DNA from 2 places in the Vibrio sp. R12-SW3-ISO1 genome. Region 1 is predicted to be linked to the other one. Evidence: riboswitches for the same ligand, from Rfam matches in the RefSeq annotation. Region 1 holds a riboswitch; the other holds the start of a gene.

The links. A riboswitch is a leader RNA that binds a small molecule or an ion and turns the genes downstream of it on or off. The one in region 1 is predicted to bind thiamine pyrophosphate.
Region 2: another riboswitch for thiamine pyrophosphate. It lies ahead of thiD (bifunctional hydroxymethylpyrimidine kinase/phosphomethylpyrimidine kinase); the one in region 1 lies ahead of thiB (thiamine ABC transporter substrate binding subunit).

What each region holds. Positions count from the first base shown of each region.
Region 1 is NZ_JCBDGK010000011.1:26,460-35,998, reverse strand. It holds gene lysC (lysine-sensitive aspartokinase 3) at 1-21, shown strand, start outside; gene pmbA (metalloprotease PmbA) at 100-1,443, opposite strand; gene yjgA (ribosome biogenesis factor YjgA) at 1,551-2,081, shown strand; gene thiQ (thiamine ABC transporter ATP-binding protein) at 2,171-2,887, opposite strand; gene thiP (thiamine/thiamine pyrophosphate ABC transporter permease ThiP) at 2,871-4,493, opposite strand; gene thiB (thiamine ABC transporter substrate binding subunit) at 4,506-5,483, opposite strand; TPP riboswitch at 5,560-5,673, opposite strand; gene AC6R0R_RS03045 (flavin prenyltransferase UbiX) at 5,737-6,360, opposite strand; gene mpl (UDP-N-acetylmuramate:L-alanyl-gamma-D-glutamyl-meso-diaminopimelate ligase) at 6,376-7,728, opposite strand; gene fbp (class 1 fructose-bisphosphatase) at 8,056-9,069, shown strand; gene ppa (inorganic diphosphatase) at 9,260-9,539, shown strand, end outside.
Region 2 is NZ_JCBDGK010000048.1:33,734-43,272, forward strand. It holds gene AC6R0R_RS15300 (phosphatase PAP2 family protein) at 1-664, opposite strand, end outside; gene AC6R0R_RS15305 (putative bifunctional diguanylate cyclase/phosphodiesterase) at 805-2,811, opposite strand; gene AC6R0R_RS15310 (PstS family phosphate ABC transporter substrate-binding protein) at 3,032-3,982, shown strand; gene thiD (bifunctional hydroxymethylpyrimidine kinase/phosphomethylpyrimidine kinase) at 4,016-4,852, opposite strand; TPP riboswitch at 4,944-5,101, opposite strand; gene AC6R0R_RS15320 (LysR family transcriptional regulator) at 5,258-6,145, shown strand; gene AC6R0R_RS15325 (hypothetical protein) at 6,256-6,408, opposite strand; gene AC6R0R_RS15330 (PhoX family protein) at 6,803-8,680, opposite strand; gene AC6R0R_RS15335 (arginase family protein) at 9,154-9,539, opposite strand, start outside.

The sequences.
Region 1 (9,539 bases):
GTCGAGCTGTTTGAGCGCTAACAGCACTATAAATACACATCAGCGACGAAGCACTCTCGTGTTTCGTCGCTGATGCATTGCTACGTCAAATAGTGAGGCTTATTCGCCCGCCACTTTCATTGACTCAAGCAAGATAGAACCGGTTTGAATCTGCGAACGGGTTTCCACATCACTGCCGACAGCCACTATTTGGTTGAACATCTGCTTGAGATTACCTGCGATGGTCACCTCCGAGACGGGGAATTGGATTTGACCATTCTCAACCCAGAAACCGGCTGCGCCGCGCGAGTAATCGCCTGTCACGATATTCACACCCTGCCCCATCACTTCTGTGACCAAAAATCCGGTGCCTAGCGCCTTAAGCATTTGCTCAAAATCTTGCCCTGTGGATCGTACGTACCAGTTGTGGATGCCACCCGCATGACCGGTTGGCGTCATCGACATTTTACGCGCCGCATAACTGGTCAATAGGTAAGTGGATAACACGCCGTCAGTGATAATTTGTCTATCTTGCGTAGCAACGCCTTCGCTATCAAACGGGCTTGACGCCAGACCACGCAACACATGGGGACGCTCGTCGACTTGGAACCAGCTGGGTAGAATTTTCTGACCAAGATGATCAAGAAGAAACGAGGATTTGCGGTACAAGTTGCCACCACTGATCGCCATCACAAGGTGACCGAGTAGACCCGTTGCGACATCCGCCGCAAACATAATCGGGTACTGACCGGTTTTGAGCTTCTGCGCGTCTAAACGACTGACGGTTTTCTCCGCTGCGCTCAGGCCCACGGATTTCGGCGTCCACAGGTCGTCTTTGTGACGCGCCACTGTGTAGCTGTAGTCGCGTTCCATTTCACCGTTTTGGCCTTGACCAATCACACAGCAACTGATGCTATGGCGACTTGAGGCATAACTCGCCAGTAAGCCGTGGCTGTTACCGTACACTTTGACGCCATAGTGGCTATCGTAGCTGGCGCCATCACTTTGCTTGATCTTATCGCTGTAGCTGAGCGCTTCTTGCTCCGCTTCAATCGCCATTTCTGCCGCGTAGTCAGGGTCAGGCGTATCGGGGTGAAACAGATCCAAATCGGGAATATCTTTGACCATCAACTTAGCCGGTGCTGGGCCTGCATACGGATCTTCTGATGTGTATTGAGCGATATCGAGTGCCGCCAATACCGTTTGTTGAATCGCTTTTTCGCTTAAGTCTGACGTTGAGGCGCTGCCTTTACGCTGATTGCGGTAGACGGTAATACCGAGTGCACCGTCACTGTTGAACTCCACATTTTCGACCTCACACATGCGAGTCGATACGCTTAAACCTGTGGTTTTACTGATGGCAACTTCCGCGGCATCCGCTTTTTCACCCGCCATCTCTAACGCTTTCGCGACGGCAGCTTCAAGCTCGATACGCTGCTGTGCCACTTGCTTTTTTACGTCCATATTCTCTTCATCAGTCGTTGCTTTGTCGCTAGGATAACAAGAATTTCGCTTTCTCCCCATGATTCTTGTTAAAATAGAGAAATAGACGTTCAAATGAAGGTATGAAAATGGCTCGCAAAAATCAAAAAGCGCCATGGGAACCAGAAGAAGAGATCATCTGGGTAAGTAAATCCGAGTTGAAGCGTGACATGGAAGAGCTGCAGAAACTGGGTGAAGAGCTCGTTAACCTCAAGCCCTCTGTGTTGGAAAAATTTCCACTCAGCGAAGACTTGGCCGATGCGATTCGCGATGCGCAGCGTTTTAAAAACGAAGCGCGCCGTCGTCAGTTGCAGTTTATCGGCAAATTGATGCGTCACGAAGACCCAGAGCCAATTCAAGCGGCGCTGGATAAAGTCCGTAACAAGCACTCTCAAACCACGGCGCTTCTGCACAAACTAGAGCAACTGCGTGACCGTGTGGTGGAAGAGGGCGACAGCGCCATTGAAGAGGTATTGACGCTGTATCCGGATGCGGACCGTCAGCGTTTACGTCAGCTTGCTCGTCAGGCGAACAAAGAAAAGCAAGCCAACAAGCCAGCTAAAGCGTATCGAGAGATTTTCCAGATCCTCAAAGCATTGAGCAGTGAAGAGCCACAATAACACGCTCTTACTCAGTGATGATTGAAGCGGATAAGTGCACACTTATCCGCTTTTTTGTATCTCTGCTTTCTAGCCCATTGTTATAGCGCTCAGTTGTGCGCCGTGGTGGCCGCCTGAACAAATGCGCCGAGGCTAGGGTCCGAGTGGGTCGCCGCTAGCTCTGAAATCGGCCCAGTCGCTGCGACATGACCTTGTGATACAAACGCAAAATGCGTTGCGATCGCTTTGGCATCACCTAAGTGGTGCGTCACCATCACGACCGTAATATCACGCTCACTCGCCAACTGTTTGACCAGTGATAGCATCTCTAACCTGAGCAAAGGATCGAGCGCTGAAAAGGGCTCGTCGAGCAGCCATATCGGCGCAGACTGTACAAAGCAGCGCGCTAACGCAACCCGTTGACGCTGGCCACCAGAGAGCTCATGCGGCAATCGAGACAAATACTCCGCCACCCCCACCTGCTGTGCCGCTTGCACTACCGCCTGTTTCTGCGTTGCAGACAACTTCAAGCCGGGATCCAATCCAAGGCCGATGTTTTCCGACACGGTAAGGTGAGCAAACAAGTTGTGCTCTTGAAACAACATCGCAAACGGGCGCTGGTAAGGCGCCAGCCCGTTGAGCGTTTGACCTTGCGCTAAAATTTCACCGCTTAATGGTTCAATAAAGCCCGCCATCAAGGCGAGTAAGGTCGACTTCCCTGCGCCACTGGGTCCCATTAGCGCGACGATTTGCCCTGCCTCAACGTGCAGATCAAACTGAAATGACTCGGCATGATAATCGTAATGCAGGTCACTGAGAGTGAGCATAGTGACTCCTATTGGTGGGGGTAGAAGCAGAGCGAGAGCGAAATAGGCGTTCCATCAGCGCAAAACAACCCACACTCAAAAGCAGTAAAGTGACCGATACGACCGCCGCCGCGTCCATTTGGTAACTGCCGAGCAGTTGGAACAGGTAGAGCGGCAGCGTACGAAACTCCTGACTACCAAACAGCGCGATGGCACTGAGATCGCCCATAGAAAACATAAAGCTGATGGCAAACGCGTGCGCCAGCGGCCGTTTTAATGCGCGCCACTCCACCACTCGTAAACGGCGCCAACCGCGGATTCCAAGGGTTGCACAAAGGTACTGATACTGCTGCTCGAGTTGCAACATCGGCTGAGCCAAGGTTTTGATCACATAAGGCAGCCCCATTAACGCGTTGACCGCAACAACAACGACCAAGGCGTAGCTGAGCGCATCCGTCCACGAACGGAGCAGCAAAAAGAGCCCGGTCGAGATCACTAATCCTGGGGTCACCAGAATGATGGTCCCTAGCAGCTCTATCTTATCCGCGGTTTTCTCACGTTGATTGAGGCGCAGTCTTCGGCTCGACAATAAAATCGCCGTGCCCGCACTGACAGCGATAACGCTCGCCATGCTCGCCACTTTCAGTGACGCGCCAAGCGCGGACCAAAATCGGCCATCACTCAGCACATTCAGCGCCTGAGAATTCATACCACTGGCTAGTACCATCCCAAGAGGCGGCAACACTAACAGCAAGCTAAAACCTATCCAAGCGCCATCCCAGCACTTAGAGAATAGACTGTCTTTCACCACCAACGCAGTTGGTGCGTCGCTGCCCATCGAAATGGCAATAGGTCGAGCGAAACGTTGAATCGATAACGCCATTAAGCCACATAGCAGCATTTGCCAAATTGCCAGTAACGCGCCCGCTTGCAAATCAAAATCAAACTTGATCGCTTGGTAAATCGCGAGCTCAATGGTGGTCGATTTGGGCCCGCCGCCCAATGCCATAACAGTGGCAAAACTGGTAAAGCAGAGCATAAACACCAACCCGCAAACAGGCGCTAATTGCTGCCTCATCCGCGGCCATTCGACCCACTTAAACTTTTGCCAATGGCCCATGCCTAAGTGGGCGCACAGTTTGTGTTGCTCCGCCGGAATCGACTCTAGTGATTGCAGCAGCAAACGCGCCGCATAAGGAAGATTAAAAAAGAGGTGTGCGAGCAAAATCCCATGCAAACCGTAAATATTAAATGGCAACGAAAGATCCCACTGCGCAAGCTGTATCGCCAGCCAACCACTGCGCCCATAAATCGCAAGCAAGCCAAACACCCCCACCAAGACAGGCAGCACCAAAGTGGTCGTAAACAGCTTAAGTACCAAGGCTTTGCCGATAAACTGCCGCCGCGACAAAGCATGAGCAACGGGGATCGCCAAGCCGACACTGAGCAGCGTTGAGAGGAAGGATTGATAGAAGCTAAATTGGGTAACGTGGCGGTAATAAGGATCTTGCCAAATGACACGCAGATCGAGGGAAGGCGCTTGATTGAGCAATGCCAGCAGCGCAGAAACGACAAAGGCCGCGATCAAGATCGCGACCCATACGCCTAATTTAGGGACAGATTGCACGAACGCCCAACCTTAGAAGGTCAACGCGTTTTGCCATTCACGAATCCACGCTTTGCGGTGGGTAGCCACCTCTTCAGCGCTAAAGCTCAAGGCTTGGCTTGGCTTCGTCAGGCTTTGATACCCTTCTGGCAACGCAACGTCAGTGACTGGGTACATCCAGTTCCCTGTGGGCATGGCCGACTGAAAGTCATCGCTGAAGATAAACTGCATAAAGGCATCCGCCAACTCGCTGTTCGCGCTCGTTTTGACTTTGGCCGCCACTTCTACTTGAGTGTAATGACCTTCCGCGAAATTCGCCGCAGCGAACTTAGCATCATTTTCGGCAATCAGATGGTACGCAGGTGACGTGGTGTAAGAGAGCACCATGTCAGACTCGCCTTTTAAGAACATCGAGTACGCTTCTGACCACCCTTTCGTGACCGTCACTGTCTTTTTCGCCAACGCTTTCCACGCCTGCGGCGCTTCGTCGCCATAGACAGATTTCATCCACAGCATCAAACCTTGACCCGGGGTTGAGGTACGCGGGTCTTGGTAGATGACTGTTAAGTCGTCATTTGATTCCACCAGCGCTTTGAGGCTAGTCGGTGGCTCAGCCAAGGTCTCTTTGTTGTAGACAAACGCGAAGTAACCGTAGTCGTACGGCACAAAGGTCGTATTGGACCAGCCGCCTGGCAAGGTGACGGATGACGTATCGACGCTATGCTCAGCCAACAAACCGGTCTGCTGCGCTTCTGCCATCAAGTTGTTGTCTAACCCCAACACAATATCGGCTTTGCTATTGTCGCCTTCCAGTCTCAAGCGATTGAGGATAGAGACGCCATCATCCAAAGCTACAAAATTCAACGTACAGTCGCACTGTGCTTCAAACGCTTTTTTTACCACTGGGCCTGGGCCCCAATCGGCAGCGAAAGAGTCATAGGTATAAACGGTTAACGTATCGGCTGCGGTTGCAGAAAAAGACGTCAGTGCCGCGGCGGCACAAAGTGGCATAAATGAAGGGATAAAAGTGGATTTCACTGCTCGCTCTCCTTGTTGAGCCACGCAGGTCTGAGGGACAAACAGACGCCTGATGTCCTCGCTCAATTCCTACGCCAGCATTATCTGGTTCAGGTCTACGGGTCCCGAGCAAAGCTCGATCTCAGCGTCATTCAGTGAATGAATAGCTCCCCGATGAGGTTCGGCTTGATTGTAATAGGTCTGCCCGACAATAGCCATACTTGCGTGACGGCCCGCCAAGGCGCAATCACGAATCGTTACGTTGATCATAGCCCCAGCGCGCCACCAAGGATTGCTCGATGCCGAGGTGATCCAAAATGCGCGCGACCATAAAATCAATAAGATCGTCTATCGATTTGGGTTGATGATAAAAACCGGGCGCGGCCGGCATAATAGTGACGCCCATCTGCGAGAGCTTGTGCATGTTCTCAAGGTGCAAGGTTGAGAAAGGCGTTTCTCGAACCACCAGCAGCAATTGACCACGCTCTTTCATCACCACATCGGCGGCCCGTTCAATCAAATTATCGGACATACCATGAGCAATCGCTGCGACGCTGCCCGCCGAACAAGGGCAAACCACCATCTGCTTGGGCGCCGCTGAGCCAGAGGCCACGGGCGAGAACCAGTCCTCTTTGCCGCACACCACTAATTTAGCCGGGTCGCAGCTGAGATGGGCGACCAAGGCTTGCTTGGCGCTGTCTGGGTTGGCAGGCAGTTTTAATCCGTGCTCGGTGGCCAACACCACTCGCGCCGCCGATGAAACCAGTAGATAAACCTGATAGTCCGCGGCCAACAAGCACTGCAACAGACGCAGCCCATAAGGCGCGCCTGAGGCTCCGGTAAAAGCGAGGGTGATGGATTTTTCAGCCATTGTGCGTATCTCTTATTATTGGGCTAGTTGCGCTAACAGTTTGTCGTGAATTCCGCCAAACCCGCCGTTACTCATCACCAGAATCTGATCGCCGGGGCGAGCATGCCGAGCGATGCTGCGCACCAAGTCGTCGATGTCGTCAGAGACATAAGCGGGTTGCGCGCACTGCTCGGCAATCTCACTCACCGACCAAGTAATTGACTCAGGCTGAAAGAGGAACACTTCATCGGCCGCCTGCAATGAGGCCGCAAGCGTTTCTTTGTGCACCCCGCGTTTCATGGTTGCACTGCGCGGCTCCAACACCGCAAGGATTCGGGATTGACCCACCTTATTACGTAAGCCGCCCAATGTCAGTTCAATCGCCGTTGGATGATGAGCAAAGTCGTCATACACAGTGATCTCATTGACCTGCCCTTTTAACTCCAAGCGGCGTTTGGTATTAATAAAGCGCCCTAACGCCTCACAAGCGTGATCCGGAGTGACCCCCACATGACGCGCCGCCGCGATGGCCATCAACGCATTGCTGACGTTGTGATCGCCGACTAAATCCCACGTCACTCGACCCACTATTTCTCCCGCCAATAAGACATCAAAGACACTGCCATCTTGGGCCTGTTTTTGCGCTTGCCAGCCAGATTCACACCCTGTGTACTCTTGTTCGCTCCAGCAGCCACGGGCAATAACGTCTTGCAGCGCCTGGTCCGATTGAGGAGTAAACAGACGCCCATTGCCCGGTACGGTTCTCACCAAATGGTGGAATTGGCGCTTAATCGCTTCCAGATCATCGAAGATGTCTGCATGATCGAACTCAAGGTTATTCATGACCAAGGTACGTGGATGGTAATGAACGAACTTAGAACGCTTGTCGAAAAAAGCGCTGTCGTATTCATCAGCTTCAACTATGAAAAACGGGCTGTTGCCCAATCTTGCCGACAAACCAAAGTTGCCAAGCACGCCCCCCACGAGAAAACCGGGGTCATAACCGCAATCTTCCAGAATCCAAGCGAGCATACTCGATGTGGTGGTTTTGCCGTGCGTTCCCGCGACCGCCAGTACCCATCGGTCATGCAGCAGAAACTCTTGCAGCCACTGCGGGCCGGAGGTGTAACGCAGGTTGCTATCAAGCACATGCTCGACACACGGGTTACCACGGCTCATCGCATTACCGATCACCACCAAATCGGGCGCCGGATTTAACTGCGCCGGATCAAACCCTTCTATAATTTCAATACCTTGCGATTCAAGTAGCGTGCTCATGGGCGGGTACACATTGGCGTCACTGCCGGTGACTTTGTGCCCCAATTGACGCGCTAAAATTGCCGCTCCTCCCATAAAGGTGCCACAAATTCCCAAGATATGAATATGCATAGAGTGATCCTGAAAAGGCTAATTTGAAGTGCTCATTATGGCGATAATGGCTTGAAAAGCGAACCTCTTTGTCCTTGGGATGTGAAATCTTGGCACAATCGAGCAAAGTTTGTTCAAGATGAAAAACCGTGAAAATATTTGAATAATTACCAAAAAAATTGAGAGGTTAGACAGTTAGTTCGTTACCAATAATAAGATCATGGTTTTACAATTGCTCAAGGCAAAAACAAAAGCTCACGCATAGCTTCGTCCCTCTTGTGCCCCAATAATAAAATGGCAAGAGGTTGCCCAACTCCCCCCAAACTTATGCGATTTTAAGGAATAAACATGTCTGGAATGCGCACCCTTGGCGAGTTCATTGTTGAAAAACAGACGGACTTCCCCCACGCTAGCGGTGATCTATCATCCCTACTGTCGTCGATTCGCCTTGCGGCTAAAATCGTCAACCGCGAAATTAACGCGGCGGGCCTTGGTGATATCACCGGTGCCGTTGGTAGTGAGAACATTCAGGGCGAAGCCCAACAAAAACTGGATGTTTACGCGAACGAGAAGTTCAAAGCAGCACTTGAAGCACGTGATCAAGTGTGTGGCGTAGCAAGTGAAGAAGAAGATGAGGCGGTCGCGTTCAATAAAGAACTGAACAAAAATGCCAAATACGTGGTATTGATGGATCCACTCGATGGCTCTTCTAACATCGATGTTAACGTCTCTGTCGGAACGATTTTCTCTATCTATCGCCGCGTCTCTCCTATCGGTACCCCACCGACAGAAGAAGACTTCCTTCAACCAGGCAACAAGCAAGTCGCGGCCGGTTATGTGATTTACGGTTCATCGACCATGCTTGTCTACACCACTGGCAATGGCGTCAATGGCTTTACCTACGATCCATCGATCGGTACGTTCTGCTTGTCTCATGAGAATATGATGGTGCCAGAAGATGGCCGCATCTACTCAATTAACGAAGGTAACTACTTCCGTTTCCCAATGGGCGTGAAAAAGTACATCAAATTCTGCCAAGAGAACGAACCGAATGACGGTCGCCCGTACACGTCTCGCTACATTGGCTCTTTGGTGTCGGACTTCCACCGTAACCTACTGAAAGGGGGCATTTACCTGTACCCAAGCACGCAAAGCCACCCGAACGGCAAACTGCGTCTTCTTTATGAGTGCAACCCAATGGCGTTCATTATTGAGCAGGCGGGCGGTATTGCCTCAGACGGTGAGAAACGCATCATGGATATTGAACCCACAGAGCTGCACCAACGTGTGCCTTTCTTTGTTGGCTCAAAAAACATGGTCAAGAAAGTCGAATCTTTCCTCGCAGAATACAAAGACCAATAAGGCTCAGCTATTCTCTTCAAGGCGCTCACTGAGCGCCTTGTTTTTTATGAACTTCCATCGCTTCCCCAGTCGCTGCGCTTCACAATCGGTGTTTTCTTGACCAAGCTCTCATCGTCCGTCATTTACAAAAAACCAAGTTTAGCGGTAAGGTATTTGCCTACATATCGACCAATAACAAGGAAGCTTGCCCATGAGTCTTAATCACGTCCCTGCAGGGAAATCACTCCCGGATGACATTTATGTCGTCATCGAAATTCCGGCCAATGCCGATCCGATCAAGTACGAGGTCGACAAAGATTCTGGCGCGGTATTTGTGGACCGCTTTATGTCCGCGCCTATGTTCTATCCATGTAACTATGGCTATGTGAATCACACACTCTCTTTAGATGGTGACCCGGTTGATGTCCTAGTGCCGACCCCTTATCCCTTGATGCCAGGTAGTGTGATTCGCTGTCGCCCTGTCGGTGTAT
Region 2 (9,539 bases), on a different contig from region 1:
CCCAAATCAACACACCGGCAGCCAGACCATAGTGCTTACGCTCAGCAAACAGGCCGCCAAAAAAGGCCACGCACACCGCGACAAACAACGTATGGCCGGAAGGAAAAGAGTAATCTTTCTCGCCATGCCAATGGCGCGTACGCCAATCACTCACCCGAGTATCCAGGGCATCAATCACCTGATCTTTTTGCTCGGCATCGAGCTTATAAAAGTGCGCGGGCTGGGGAATCAACAGCTGATGACTTAACAGTTCCGTGTAAGGACGCGGGCTTTCTGTCGCGAGCTTCAAGCCACTTTTGGCTACAAAGGCAAACACCAGCAGCAGCGCCAGTTGCGCCGCTTTTCCTATCAGCGACACACCAAGCTGACGACGAGGTGAAACGCTTGAGTGCTCTGTGGTTAAAAAAGAACGAGGGAAAAAAGAACAATGAGAAGAAGTCGAACGAATGACCCAAAGTGCCAGAGCCACCAGCAAAGCGAGAGTAACGAGAAAGCCTTGCGATCCCGCGGAGTAAGTCAGCCATGTCATCCCTTGCCCGATGGGATCTGAGACGTCACTCAGCAGATCCACTGAGCTAAACATCAGGCTCATCAGCGCAATGGCGCCCGACAGCACCATCAACAGCCCTAACCCTTTTTGCTTCTCACTAACTCTATGTTTCACACTCGCCTCTCACCTCGACTTTCGAGAGATGATCTTAGGCGTGTGGCGTTAATGATTTTATCAACCGCGTGTCAATTCGCTGCAAGTTCGCATCATGCCCAATTATCGGTGTGCAACAGTTGATAAGGGCAAGCGCATAACTAAGACCATCGGGTCATAGGCACCACGTTTCCACGCTCTCTGAGGTACGCTTCTGGAGCAAGCAATTTGGCTAGCGCCTCTGCATTTACCGGTTTAGTGAGATAGAAACCTTGGCCGATCGCGCAGCCCATTTTGAGTAGATCCCGCTGATGGGCAGCGGTTTCAACGCCCTCAGCAACCACAGAAACACCAAGCTCGTTGCCAAGCGAGATAATGTTTTTCAGCAATACCGACGAGGTGGCGTTATTGGCATAATCGATAACAAAACTGCGATCGATTTTGAGCGTTTGAAACTCGAAATCTTTCAAGTAAGAGAGTGATGAAAAGCCGGTACCGAAATCGTCCAATGCCACGCGCACACCCAGTTGCTGTAACTCTTTAAAAATCACCTGCGCGAGCTCGGTATTCTCAATCATCACGGTCTCGGTGATTTCCACCTCTAAGTAACGTGTCGGAACGCCGGACTGGACAATGACCTTTTTCAAACTGTCAAAAAAGCCCGGATGTTTTAAGCTCTTCGCGGAAATATTCACCCCCACCACCCCGGTTTCGACGCCGTCATCTAACCACTTTCTCTTGGCTTGCAGCGCTTTGCGCATCACCAACAAATCAAGCAGGCGAATCAAACCGGTGGATTCGGCTACGGGAATAAAATCATTGGGGTACAACCGCCCTTTGGTGGGATGGTTCCAACGCACTAAGGCTTCAACGCCGACCACTTTCTCATCGTTCAACTGCCACTTGGGCAGAAAGTGCAGCTCGAATTCATCACGCTCAATCGCTTTATTGAGATCGCTCTCGGTCTCTTTTTGCGACATCGCAATGCGGTTGAGCTCTTTGGAGTAAAACTGAAAATTGTTTTTGCCCATCGCTTTGGCGTGATACATGGCGTTGTCCGCGTAGCGTAGCAGGCTATCTTGCGTCGCACTGTCTTCGGGATAGAGCGAAATACCAATACTGGCGGACACATTCACCGCCACACCCTCTATATGAAACGGCTGCTGCAAGGTATCTATCAACTTCGAGGCGATACGGTTGGCAACACTGATTGCGCTATTGACGCTGTTTAAGTGACTCAGTACCACCACAAACTCATCGCCACTGAAGCGCGCCGACAAGTCGGTGATGCGAATGCTGCTCTCAATCCGCTTTGCGACTTGCTCAAGCAAGCGGTCGCCCATCTCATGCCCATAGAGATCGTTGACGTCTTTAAAATGATCTAAATCGATGAACAGTAAAGCAAACGGCTTTTTCGAGCGGTCAGCGTTGAGGATGGATTGGCCTAGTCGGTCTAAAAACAGTGCTCGGTTTGGCAACCCAGTTAAAGGGTCGAAGTAAGCTCGGTTGTGCAGTTGCTCATTTTTCTCCTCTATTGCGGCTTTGGCTTGCGTGAGAGAGTGGAGCAATTGATCGCGGTTTTTCTCATAGCGGTGCTGCAATCGTATCGAGTAGGCAGCAATCACAATCACCGCAATAATCAGGGTGATGCTGGTTTGCGTGTAATTGGAAATCCCAGATTCATAACTGGCTTTGATCACGCGCTGGATCTCATCCGCTTGGCTGGCAAACTCCAAAAATTGCTCGTCGCGTCCGGCGCTTAAAAACGCATCCGCTCGCTGCGCCTGAATTTTTTGGTAGGTGGATTCCACATGAAGGCGGAATTGCGCCAGCGTTTTGCGAAGCTCAACCAGACGCTCACGTAATTCGTTGTCCGTGACTGGCTCATAATTGCCCATGATGCTCTCGCCGCCTTCAAGCAGCGCGACCACATGCCAATCAGCGATTTCTAAGTAGTACCACACTTCCTGAATCGACTGAGCGGTATCGCCCGACATGATCTCATCAAACCAAAGATAGGCCAGCGTGCCGTTGACTTTAATTTCAGCGGCCGCTTCCGCAAGCGGGGACTTTTTCACTAAAAGATGGGTCGCTTGGGTCACTAGCGCCGACGTAAACGTGATCACCAACAAGGCGAGAATGGAAGTAAAAATGAATTTGCGCTTCATAGCATCACACGAACGTTTACCCACGTATTTTGCGGGCAGGAATAAAAACATAGGCGAGTCAGCCTAGTGAAGAAATGTTACAACCCCATGAAGATATTCAGTGTAGTTATTACTGATGAGTGATTGATGAATCTTTGGTGACAGTCCACATGAAGATATTGAGCTCAAAAGTGCTAGCTCGTATAGTCGCGGTATGTTGATTCTTCCTTTGTGCTCAACCATGACTTTTCGATTGCGTTCGACTGTTCTTGCTTCTGTATGCCTAGCGCTGATGAGTACCACGGCACACGGGAAAGATCTGATCAAAATTGAAGGGTCGAGTACCGTGTACCCGATCACTCAAGCCGTCGCCGATCACTTTATGCGTGCCGAGCGGCACAACACCCAAGTGGTGGTGGGCATCACTGGCACAGGTGGCGGATTTCGTAAGTTTTGCCGAGGCCGCACGGATATTTCTAACGCCTCTCGCCCGATTAAAGAGAAAGAGCGAGCGCTGTGTGAGATCAACCACATCGACTATATTGAGCTCCCCGTCGCACTCGATGCGATAACCGTGGTGGTGAACAAAGAAAACCAGTGGATCGATGCGCTCTCTCTTGATGAACTGAAAACACTCTGGGAAAGCACCGCTGAACGCACGATAACTCACTGGCAGCAAGTCAATCCGCACTTCCCTGATCGCCCCATCGTCCTGCACGGCCCTGGATCAGACTCAGGCACTTATGACTATTTTGTTGAGGTGGTGCTGGATGGCAAAGCGAGTCGACAAGACTACACCGCAAATGAAGACGATGAAGCCTTAGTCGCCGAAGTGGCCGCCGATCCCAACGCCATGGCGTTTATCGGCTTTGCTTACTATTTGCAAAATCAAGACAAGTTGAAAGCGATCGCCATCTCTCCCTCTGGCTTCAACGCGGTCAAACCCAGTGTCGAGAACGTGATTATGGGACGATACACCGCACTTTCCCGTCCTCTGTTTATTTACGTGAACAAACAGGCGCTAGAGAAGCGGCCATCACTGAAACGCTTTGTCGATAGTTATATCGACAGAGACAACATCAACAAAGTTGTCTCCCACTCTGGCTATATTCCTCTCTCTAATGATCGCTATGACGCGGCGCGTTTTATTCTCAACTCTAGCCGCTCTGGCTCGGTCTCGATGCCCAAATAAGGGCCCTTATGTTGTGACTGCACACCATCGCGATTAACGTACATTTTGGTGACCAGAGAAAAAGTGGTGCACAGGCCCATGTCCTTGACCAATAGAGAGTTCATCGGCATGCGCGATGGCTTGTGAGATGTATTGCTTGGCCAAATGGACCGCTTTGTGCAGCCGATACCCTTGGGCAAGATAGGACGCAATGGCCGATGACAACGTGCAACCCGTGCCATGAGTATTATGAGTGGTGACTCGTTTAGCGCGAATCAATTCACTGCCACTCCTTTCAATCAGCAGATCGTTGCTGCTTTCGCCCTCTAAATGCCCCCCTTTAAGAAGCACTGTTTTGGCGCCCAAGGCGCGCAGGGCGTCAATCATCGCTCCCATCTCCTCTTCCGATGTCGGCGTTGCTCGCCCAGTCAGCGCAGCCGCCTCGGGTAAGTTTGGTGTGATCATATCGGCAAGCGGTAGCAACTCTTTCTTAAGCGCACCCACCGCACTCGCGTGCAGTAAGCTGTCACCACTGGTGGCCACCATCACCGGGTCCACCACTAGAAACTTGGGCTGATACGCCGACAAACTTTGTGCCACGACACGGATGATTTCAGCGTCAGCCAGCATGCCAACCTTCACCGCCACGACATTGAGATCGCTCAATACCGCATCGAGCTGCGCTTGAACATGGTCGATAGGGATAGGATGAATGGCGTGAACGCCACAGGTATTTTGCGCGGTAATTGCCGTAATAACGGAGCAGGCGTAACTGCCTGTTGCACTGATCGCTTTGATGTCGGCTTGGATGCCCGCGCCGCCGCCACTGTCGGAGCCAGCGATGGTTAGGACAATCGGAGTTTGAGGGTCATAAAATGCGGTTTGGTTCATCGGTGTTCCTCACGCACGCATCAGGAACTGTGTGCAGAGCGCGTTGGCCAAGCACAACACATAACGGGCGAGATTGTGGCGACCCCACGACACCGCGTTATGAATAGTTCCCTACGTCAGTGCTAACTGAATCAGGTTCAACGGGTCTCGCGATGCGATCTCAGCCCTCCTTCTATGCTTCTACGACAGGCTCGTTAATCAAGCTATCGTTATGATTCGAGCAGAAGGAACGCTCCCCGACTATGTCGCCAACCTTAACCCTGTGGTAGCGCAGATGCAACCTATTCAGATCACTTAAATAACCCGAGTGAATCGAGGAGTGGGCGATACGAACGCGACGTTTGGCACACAGAACATTATCGTTTACTCTTAATTTTATAAATTTTCGTTATTGATTTGACGGTTATGCTCAATCCACTCTGGCTCAAAACGTTTCAAACCTTGGTCGAGACCGGCCACTTTACTCATACCGCAGAAAAGCTGTTCATGACTCAGCCCGGTGTCAGCCAGCACATCAAAAAGCTCGAACAGGCTTGCGGCTACCCACTGATTGCGCGTCACAACAAGAGCTTTGAAGTAACGGAACAAGGCAGACAGGTCTATCAGTACGCAAAGCAGCGCGCCAAACAAGAAACAGACCTGATTGCTTCGTTATCTCAGGATGACGCGCATCGAGGTGAGGTGTCGGTCTCTTGCTCTGGCGCGTTGGCGCAGCTTATCTACCCGCATCTGCTCGATTTACAGTGTGAATTTGCACAACTGGTCGTCAAGCTGGAAGTCGCCCCCAACCGCAAGATCATCGACGATTTGGCTGAGGGACGCGCCGATTTGGGCCTTGTCACCCACATTCCGCTCGACCCGAGAATCGAAGCGCAGGAGATAGGTCAAGAAACCATGTGTTTGATTGTGCCGGCAAACGTCGACGAGCCTATCACCCCTGAACTTCTCCTTGAGATCGGTTTAATTCGCCACCCCGACGCGGAGCACTATCTCTCGCTCTACTTTTCGCAGTGTGGCGACAAAGCGCTGGCAGGGATTGATATTCGCGCCCTGCGCACCTCGGGCTACATCAACCAACTCAGTCAAATTCTTCTGCCAGTCGCCAAAGGGCTCGGTTTTACGGTGCTGCCACACAGCGCATTCAGCTCTTTCACTTTGCGCGATCAACTTGCTGTGCATCAGCCAAAGAAAGCTGTCGTCGAGACCCTGTATTTGGTGAGCAAGAAACAAAGAGCGTGGCCAGCCCGTTTTCATACGGTGGTGGATAAGTTGACGGACGTGATCTCGCTATAACGCAACGCACTGCCATAGCCAAAATTTTCGATAGGCTTGAAACGCAAAATGGAGCCCAAGGCTCCATTTTTGCTGCTGCTTCAACGCTCATTATCGTCGTTTATTTGAGGTCATGCCTCTAAGACGTCTTCGCCAGCGAGTTCAGATATAATCAGTAGATCGGACTCATCCAGTTTAAGCCCCAGCATAGGGAGACCATGCTGAGCACTCCAACAACATAAGAAGACCACACAACCTAATGCTACCCAAAGTAGTGATACCATAGCCTAACCTCCTCCTCAGTTATCATCACCGTACTTGATAACCTAAAGGTGCCACTTCTCTCATCAGAAGGCGCTCAGATAGACTTTATTCTTTTTACGTTGGGGCGTCTGCGCCAATAGAAATGGGTTAGATTCGCCGGGTCAATCGCTCAATGTCGTATTGTTATCTGGAGTTTATTCGGATTAGAACACCTTAAGGTTATGCTGAGTACTCTTTCAATATAGGGATTGCGATTGTGAAGCGCAACACTCTTTGCGGTGAACACACGAAACCTTGACGTTTTTTATGCGAGCGATCGCATAAATATGCCAATGTGGATATCGGCAATAAAAAATGGGCGCTCGTGGCGCCCATCTTGATGCGAATGATTGTTGATGCAAACAGTGAGACAGCTTAAGCGCCAATAACGCCGCCATCTTCACGGGTAATGGCAACGATGGTGGAGCGAGGCTTGCTGTCACCACCACCTGGATAGTGAGAAGGCGCACCTTTCTCGCCCGGATGCTGAACCCCCACAAACATGGTTTTGTAGTCGGCGGAGAAGGTCAGCCCCGTGATTTCACAGGCAATTGGCCCCGTCAAGAAACGTCGCACTTCACCAGTATTAGGATCGCCGCACAACATTTGGTTGTTCCCTTGACCTGCAAAATCGCCCTGATTTGAGTAGTTTCCGTCCGTTTGAATCCACAAACGACCAGCTTTATCAAAACCGATACCATCCGGACTATTAAACATGTTGTCGGCGTTGATGTTGTCACTGCCCGCGTAGAGCGAATCTTTGTGCACCGTTGGGTTGCCAGCAATCAGGTACAAATCCCAATCAAACTCTGCTTGGGTGTGATCGCCCGAGGTCGGTACCCAGCGAACAATTTGTCCGTAGTGGTTTTCAGCGCGAGGGTTAGGACCACCGACAGGTTGGCCCTCTTTTACGCCGCGGTTTTTGTTGTTGGTGAGGGTACAGAAGACGTGTTGGTTGTCTGGGTGCACCGCCACCCACTCTGGGCGATCCATCGTGGTCGCGCCAACTTGAGTCGCAGCGCGACGTGCAAAAATCATCACCTCGGCTTGATCGTTAAAACCGTTCTCTTTAGTCAGGCCATTTTTGCCGTACGTCAGTTCAATCCACTGGCCTTTGCCTTTCAACTCGTTGTCGTCCATCTCGAACTTGGCGACATACAAGGTGCCCTCTTCAAGCAAGTTGCGATTAGCAGCATCATTGCCCGGTTGGTAGCGATCGCGAGAGACAAATTTGTAAATGTGCTCCCCACGCTCATCATCACCTAGGTACACCACGACATGACCATCATCGTTGATCAACAGTGCCGCATTCTCGTGCTTAAATCGCCCGAGTGCAGTGCGCTTAAGCGGCGTCGACGTCGGATCGTTTGGATCGATCTCCACAACCCAACCAAAACGGTGTGGCTCATTCGGATGCTTAGCGACATCGAAACGCTCATCGGTGTCATGCCACTGGTAGCTGCTCTTCGCCGCTTTGATTCCGTAACGCTTATGATCGTCGCTCAACTCAGCCGTCGTACTGGTACCGAAATAGCCGTGGAAGTTCTCTTCACAGGTTAAGTATGTACCCCAAGGCGTTTGACCGTTGGCGCAGTTATTAAAGGTGCCGAGTGGCGCTAAGCCTGAAGGATCCAATTTGGTTTTCATCAACGCATGACCCGCCGCTGGGCCTGTCAGGCGCATTTCTGTGTTAGCGGTAATACGGCGGTTGCGTTTCCCCGCTTTATCCACTTTCCACTCTCCGCCGGATTTGACGATTTCGAACACCGTCACACCGTGTGCCGCTTGCGCTTTTAATACGTCGTCCGCCGTCATCGCTTTACCGCCATGTTCGAACAAGTATTCGTAATTGGTGTATTCGTTGTTCACCGCAATAACAGCGCGATCGTCACTGATAGGGAATAGGCTCATCCCGTCGGTGTTGTCACCAAACTGACGCGCTTGCGCGGCTGAACCTTGCTTACCGCTTTGATCAAACTCTGGCGCATCAGCAAAAATAGGATCACCCCAAGAGAGAAGCGGCGTGGCTTTATAACCTTTAGGTACGATGATCGCATCTTTTGTCGAGGCAGGCACCGCTTCGAAGTTGAGCAAACGACTATCACTCGATGCCGCTATCGCTTTCGCGATCGGGTTGAGGGAAAGAAACGCCCCTGCACTGACGGCAGCGGTTCCGGCTAAGAAACGACGACGAGATAGTCGCGCTTCGATCATCTGGCTGAATTGTGAATCCTGTTCATCACGATCCCACATTGCTGACTCCTTGCTGAGTTATCATTATATAAGCGAGCAAATGGTAGGCGAGTAAGGTTACACATCAGTTAAGGTTTTGTTTAACAAATACAAAGTAAAGATGATGCTTTTACTTCGATTACATGACAAGACCAATAAATGGCGATCTCAGTCACATGTAAATTAGAAATTACGCCAATTTCGCGAAAAATTTGTGATCAAAACACTGGTGTTTCGCGCATTTCGCCGCTAAATTGAAATTGTTCATGAGGAACTAGATTCACATCTGCTCAATGAAGAGCATGGTATTTAACGTGAGGGATTATCATGAAGAAAATGAGAAAAGCACAATTGCATCGTGTTCGTATTCAATACTGGAAAGATTCGAACAAAAACACGAACAGCAAATCTCAATAACTGTGCAACCCCAACAAAGCTGGCTTAACCGCCAGCTTTAGTAGTTTTATAGGCCCCCGTTTTCACCCACTTGAGCATTACGCTGCTCTATGATGACTGGGAAACAGTGACGCCAAGCCATTCACCACGCCCAATGTCTCTTTCGAATAAATGTGCTTGTCTTTGTAACCGACAAATTGCACTAAGCGCACCTTGCCTGAAAGCAGCACTTGGCGTAACACTCGATTGACCATCTGCACTTCGATCAACGTATCGGATTCCAACCGCGTCACGGGCTGTAAGCTGGCGAGATCAATATTGATCACCACGTCGTCACAATGCGACAAGTAGTGGCTCAACTGCTGCTTCACAGTAAAACGAGAGCGAAAGTGGCACTCGTTGACGGACAACCAATCACAGCCGAGATCTTCTGCATAATCAAGTAGCTTCGGATCTTGATTGTCCGAGTCCACACCAAGGCAGA